2 regions of the Nesiotobacter zosterae genome follow, and region 2 is predicted to be linked to the other one. Evidence: riboswitches for the same ligand, from Rfam matches in the RefSeq annotation. Region 2 holds a riboswitch; the other holds the start of a gene.

Region 1 (3,311 bases), on a different contig from region 2:
ATGGCCGGCTGCAAAACGGTGGTAGACACAAGCGGTTTGCCTTTGCGGGTTGCCTTGTCTGCAAAACCTTACGTCGTCAAACCCAACGTGGAGGAGCTGCGTTACATCCTCGGCGGAAGGTTAGAGACATCAGTGGAAGTCGCCGCTGGGGGGCGTGAGTTGGTGCAGGAAGGCATTGGTCTTGCCGTCATTTCAATGGGCGGCGACGGTGCCGTTTTTGTGAGTGAGGAAGGGGCAGTGCATGCCATTGCGGCTGCGCCCTATGTCGCCAGTACGGTGGGGGCTGGGGATGCCATGGTAGCTGGCCTTGTGCACGCCCATGTGCGCGGCTTCGACCTCAGAGAGATGGCACGGATCTCAACGGGCTTCTCACTCGGCGCACTCGGCGAGGTAGGACCGCGCTTGCCGGAGGTGGCGCGCGTTGAGGAACTGGCGCAGACGGTGTGCCTCGCACCTGTATGATGCACTCAAAGCAAAACAGTTTAACTCAGCACCGCTGGCCATTTCAGGTGATGACAAAACCCAATGGCCCGCAGTGCAACCTCAACTGTGGCTACTGTTTTTACCTCGAGAAGAACGAGCTTTACGCGGATAGCAAGCGTTTCGCCATGAGCGACGGGGTGTTGGAGCACTATGTCTCGGGCTTCATTGCATCACAAGCTGAGCTCGGTCTCCGTGAGATCTGGTTCAACTGGCAAGGTGGCGAGCCTGCTCTTTCAGGATTGGCTTTCTATCGAAAGGTAGTGGCGTTGCAGATGCGCTACGCGCCGGACCACGTAACTATTCAGAATGCATTTCAAACCAATGGCACGCTTCTGGATGATGACTGGGCTCGATTCTTTGGCGAGCACCGCTTCCTGATTGGTCTCAGCATTGATGGACCAGAGCCCATCCATGACGCCTACCGCGTTGACCGCGCCAAACGCCCCAGCTTCAAGCGCGTCATGGAGGCGGCAGAACGCCTTGCCCGCCATGAAGTGGCGGTTAACGCACTGACCGTGGTACACCAAGGCAATGTGCGACGCCCACGGGAAGTTTATCGCTTCTTGAAAGATGCAGGGTTTCGTCACTTGCAGTTCATCCCTGCCGTTGAAGAAGTGGCATCGCTTGCCCTTCCAAGCCACAGAACAGCGAAGAACCTGGCAAAATGGAGTGCCTCACCAAAGGCTTATGGCCGCTTCCTGTGTGCCATCTTTGATGACTGGGCCACCAACGACATTGGTGAGGTTTCCGTTCAGATGTTCGACGTACACATGGGTACGATGGTTGGTATGCCTTCATGGCTTTGCACGTTTGCTCCCACCTGCGGCCAGGCACTGGCCATGGAACACAACGGCGACCTCTATTCCTGCGATCACTTCGTCTACCCGACGCACCTGTTGGGCAACATTCTTGAAACACCGCTGGACGCTCTGGCGACCAGCGCACCACAAGTCAGATTTGGGGAGAACAAGCAAACCGGGTTGCCCACTGATTGCCGAATCTGCTCTTTCGTCTCGGCGTGTAACGGGGGATGCCCCAAGCATCGTTTCATGCCTGACAGAGACGGTGGTTATGCTCTGAACTACTTTTGTCCAAGCTTCAAAATGTTTTTCAAACATGCGGGAGCAAGGCTCAGAACAATTGCGATGCTTCAGGCACAGGGTGCGTCAGCCCCGCAGATTCGTGAGCTGCTGAGGCAGCAGCCCAACAAAACCAAGGGCTAACCAAATTGGCGACCCGGCGCCACTGCCTGTGCCCGCAGGAGCGACCCTCCAGTTTGCACTGAGTGTAAATAGCCCACTCTTCTTGCAAATTAGAATTCCACAAAATTGGCATGTGGGTATACCCATACAGCATGTTGACCATTCGCGCGCACCAAGCACAATATGCAGTGTCTTTGGTCTTGCGATTCAATCGGAAGCTAAGAGGGAAGCCGGTGCAACTCCGGCACTGCCCCCGCAACTGTAAGCGGCGAGCTTTTCGCCCAATTTGCCACTGTAGTGAGTTCACTTCGGGAAGGCGGGCGGATGGCGCTTGAGCTGTGAAGTCAGGAGACCTGCCAAAAGACACCAACTGACGACCACGGGCGGAGGGTCCGGGATGCGTTTCGTGCACGAGCCGCGAGGGTGCGTTGCTCGGCCATGCGTATCTGCGCCTCCCCCAATGCTACGGGGACGAAAGCATGAGCATTACCGTATACTCCAAGCCTGCATGTGTGCAGTGCACCGCAACAACCCGCGCACTGGATAGCGCTGGTATTGCCTATGATGTGATTGACCTCACACAGGACAACGATGCTCTGGCTGAAGTGGAAGCGATGGGTTACCGACAGGTTCCTGTCGTTGTTGCAGGAGACCAGCACTGGGCTGGCTTCCGTCCAGACAAAATCGGCGGCCTCGCCTGAGTTGGTGAGCGGGCTCGTCTACTTCTCAAGCCCATCAGGAAATACCCACCGCTTTGTCGAGCGCCTCGGCTTGCCGGCCGAGCGCATTCCGCCGCGCGCGTCCGAACCAATGCTGAAGGCAACTCAGCCATTTGTTCTGATTACCCCCACCTACGCGGATGGTGAGGGGCGCGGTGCCGTCCACAAACAGGTGATCCGTTTCCTCAACGATGCGGCAAACCGAACTCTGCTTCGAGGCGTAATCGCCTCTGGCAATCGAAATTTTGGGGCCTTTTTTGCCTACGCAGGCACAATTATCGCCGCCAAATGTAACTGCCCATGCCTTTACAAGTTTGAACTTGCAGGCACCGACAGTGACATCGCGCGGGTACGTCAGGGACTAGATTTATTTTGGAAGCAACAACTCTCGATAAGTCAGTAGTCGCCCAACAAGGGCTGGACTACCACGCGCTGAACGCCATGCTGAACCTCTATGATACGGAGGGGAAGATCCAGTTTGAAGCGGATCGTCAGGCGGCACGTCAGTATTTCCTGGAACACGTGAACCAGAACACGGTTTTCTTCCATTCTCTGGAGGAGAAACTCTCCTATCTGGTGCGCGAGAACTACTACGAAGCTGAGGTCCTGGACCAGTACGATCCGGCGTTCGTGAAGTCCATTTTTGTGGCGGCTTACGAGCGCAAGTTCCGGTTCCCGACGTTCCTTGGTGCATTTAAATTCTACACCAGCTATGCGCTGAAGACGTTCGATGGCAAACGCTATCTGGAACGCTACGAGGACCGTGTGGTGATGGTGGCCCTGGCACTGTCGCGCGGCGATGAAGACCTCGCCATGCGCATGATGGACGAGATCATCTCCAGCCGGTTTCAGCCAGCGACGCCGACGTTCCTGAACGCGGGTAAAAAGCAGCGCGGCGAACTGATCT
Region 2 (3,311 bases):
TGACAGTTACAACAAGTGCACGGCCATCGGGGAGCAGGTGTGTTTCATTTTCGTTGATCCGGGAATCGTACACGACCTCACCATGGTCATCGATTAACTCGACCCAGATTTGCTTTTCGTTATTAAGCTCCACTTCGCCGACCCAGATGGACAGTTCACTGTCCAGTGGGTCGTCGCTTCCACTGCCGGGGGCGGGGGCAAGGGTTACATCGAGGTAATCCTCCGGCATGGAATAGGTAACGGCGCGATCAGCCTTTGCGGCTTTGTTTGTTATGGTGGTGGCACTCGACGCCGAGGTGTATGCGGCTCCCAATCCCACTCCTGCCACCAGGAGAAAGGCGAGTGCGGCGGTACTCACAAAGCGCTTGGCTTTGATTGGGATCTGGTAGTTCAGATGGGTATTCAACACGTGACCCTCCGCAATTCTTATTTTTAACCGCTAAATTACCGCGGCTTTGCGTTAGGAGAAGCCTAAACAAGTCAGGAATGAAGGCTATAAGACCACGATTGTATAAATATCCCGTTTCGCGCTAGCGTTACTAAACGGTAACCGACGCAATTCTTAACAAATACCTAACGAAATGGATTTATTGCGGAAATTAGCCCGTAATTTCACGTTGTTGATTGTTTGGGATAACGGGGAAAGGCACCTCACGAAAACGTGATCGGCCAAAAACAGTCACAAATTTGTCTGCTGGGTCAAAAAAGTGGCTCCCCGGGCCGGATTCGAACCAGCGACCAAGCGGTTAACAGCCGCTTGCTCTACCACTGAGCTACCGGGGATTACCCAATCATTCTAGCGAATGATTATCTCCATCAAGGAGAGATGCAAACGGGGGAGTGGCTCCCCGGGCCGGATTCGAACCAGCGACCAAGCGGTTAACAGCCGCTTGCTCTACCACTGAGCTACCGGGGATCATTGCGCCTTGTGAGCGCGCCGTCGCCGTTTGCGTGAGGGGGTTTGTATAAAAGCCGGTTCGATTTGCCAAGCCCGTTTTTGCAAAAAATCGGGAGTTTGTGGACAGAACCAACACTTTTGTTGTGAGCGCAGGAAAGGGGCGTTCGAAAAGGGCAGAAAACCGCCATTTGCCAGCGCTGTGAATTATTTAGGTTGTCAAGAGATTGATTGACAAGCGGCATTTGCGCAGTGCTACTTAGTCCCTATCAAAGGCTTCCAGTTCTGTTGTGCGGTTGAGCGGCATTAAGCTCTGCGCGCCTCAGATGAAACGGGAATGCGGCATCACGGGTTAATTACCGTTAACTGACGTGTTGGTGAGCCGCAGCTGCCCCCGCAACTGTGAGCGATTTGGGTTCTTCACCATGTCACTGGCCTTTCGGGCTGGGAAGACGAAGCAACCCCATAAGTCGCGAGCCAGGAGACCGGCTGGAGCTTCCATATCTCTTAACTGCTGTCGGGTGGACGGCAAGGAGCGCCAGACGATGATGTATTGCCGGTCGGGGCTTTGCCCTCGCGCCTTCGCGAATGCTTATATGGCCCTTTATAGAAAGGGCAGCTGATGAGCGATCTGAAAGTTTCTGAAGCTACGACAACCACGCGGCCGCGACACCTGCTGGTAACTGGCGGGGCGCGCTCTGGCAAAAGCAGCTTTGCTGAAAGCTTGATCGAGCGATCGGGGCTGAGCAAGGTCTACATTGCCACGGGACAGGCGTTTGATGCCGAGATGCGCCAGCGTATTGAGCGGCATCAACGCGATCGGGGTGATGGGTGGACCACCATTGAAGAACCAATTGCCTTGAGTGATGTGTTGCTTCGTGAAGCGCGGCCTGATCGGGCGGTGCTGGTGGACTGCCTGACGCTGTGGCTCTCCAATCTCATGCTGGAAGATCGGGACACCAGCGATGCGGCGGCCCAGCTTGGCGCCAGCCTTGGCTTCCTGCGCGGGCCAGTGGTGTTTGTGACCAACGAAGTGGGGCAGGGTATTGTTCCCGAAAATCCGTTGGCGCGGCGCTTTCGCGATGAAGCCGGACGCCTCAATCAGCACATGGCCAGTCTATGTGACCGGGTGGTGCTTGTTGCTGCCGGACAGCCTGTTCAGATCAAACCTTCCTTGCATCCGGAGATCCGTCTGTGACCTATTCCTTTTCTGCTGCCCAACCAAAGATCCCTGCCGTCATTGTGACCGGGTTTCTTGGGGCAGGCAAAACCACCCTCGTGCGCAACCTCTTACAGAATGCCGAGAACATGCGCATTGCGCTGATCGTCAATGAGTTTGGCGAAATGGGATTTGACGGGTCACTTGTAAATGGCTGCGCTGACCCGGACTGCAGCGCCGACGAAGTGGTGGAGCTGGCCAATGGCTGCATTTGCTGCACGGTGGCAGACGACTTTTTGCCAACCATGGAAATGCTCCTGAAGCGTGATCCTGCGCCGGATGCCATCCTAATTGAAACCTCTGGTCTTGCTCTGCCGCAACCATTGGTGCGGGCGTTCAACTGGCCAACGGTGAAGCCAGCGGTGAGCGTGGATGGTGTGGTGACCGTAGTTGATGCTGCGGCTCTTGCTGAAGGGCGCGTTGTGGGAGACGAGGCGGCATTGGATGCCCAGCGCAACGCGGACGAGTCTTTGGACCATGAAAGCCCTGTTGAAGAGCTTTTTGAAGATCAGCTGAAATGCGCGGACCTTGTGGTGATCAACAAGGCGGATCTTGTTGATGAAGACGTGCTTGCCCGTATCAAGGAAAAACTGGGCCAGCGTTTGCGGCCTGCCGTCGAGATGGTGGCAGCGGAAAAGGGAAAGCTGTCTTTGCAAGTGCTGCTGGGCCGGAATGCGCAGGCCGAAGACAACATGGAAGGCCGACAGGCGCATCATGAAACCCACCACCATCATCAGGATGATGATCACGACCACGAACATGACCACGATCATCATCACCATGACCACAGTCACGATGACTTTGTGAGCCATGTGGTGCGCGCGCCGACCTATGGCTCTCTCGGTTCAATTGAACAGAGCGTGGCCAAAGCCATGGCGGTGAAAGGTGTGCTGCGCATCAAAGGCTCGGTTACGGTGGATGGCAAAAAGGCTCCTGCCATGGTGCAGGCGGTCGGCCCTCGTGTTGAGGCATGGTTTGCTGCGGGCACTGAAGGGGCGGGACAGTTGGTTGTCATCGGCCTTGCCGGCTTCGATCAAGCGGCTGTTCTGGAGGCTCTTGGCGCGCAGGAACTGGTCTAACCCATGCATATTCTTGCAGGTCAAGCGCGTGGGATAGACGAGCAGAACGAAGCGGTGGATCTGGAACAGGACCCCGCTGACATTCTGTTTCTTTCCGCGGCGGACACGGAGCTGGCAC

Evidence for each region. A riboswitch is a leader RNA that binds a small molecule or an ion and turns the genes downstream of it on or off. The one in region 2 is predicted to bind cobalamin.
Region 1: another riboswitch for cobalamin. It lies ahead of nrdH (glutaredoxin-like protein NrdH); the one in region 2 lies ahead of cobU (bifunctional adenosylcobinamide kinase/adenosylcobinamide-phosphate guanylyltransferase).

Annotation. Positions count from the first base shown of each region.
Region 1 is NZ_JAWXVZ010000001.1:384,148-387,458, reverse strand. It holds gene pfkB (1-phosphofructokinase) at 1-462, shown strand, start outside; gene Q3Y58_RS01855 (anaerobic sulfatase maturase) at 513-1,706, shown strand; cobalamin riboswitch at 1,865-2,060, shown strand; gene nrdH (glutaredoxin-like protein NrdH) at 2,165-2,386, shown strand; gene nrdI (class Ib ribonucleoside-diphosphate reductase assembly flavoprotein NrdI) at 2,391-2,807, shown strand; gene nrdE (class 1b ribonucleoside-diphosphate reductase subunit alpha) at 2,777-3,311, shown strand, end outside.
Region 2 is NZ_JAWXVZ010000002.1:150,229-153,539, forward strand. It holds gene Q3Y58_RS03650 (hypothetical protein) at 1-409, opposite strand, end outside; tRNA gene Q3Y58_RS03655 (tRNA-Asn) at 709-783, opposite strand; tRNA gene Q3Y58_RS03660 (tRNA-Asn) at 842-916, opposite strand; cobalamin riboswitch at 1,187-1,403, shown strand; gene cobU (bifunctional adenosylcobinamide kinase/adenosylcobinamide-phosphate guanylyltransferase) at 1,518-2,093, shown strand; gene cobW (cobalamin biosynthesis protein CobW) at 2,090-3,193, shown strand; gene cobN (cobaltochelatase subunit CobN) at 3,197-3,311, shown strand, end outside.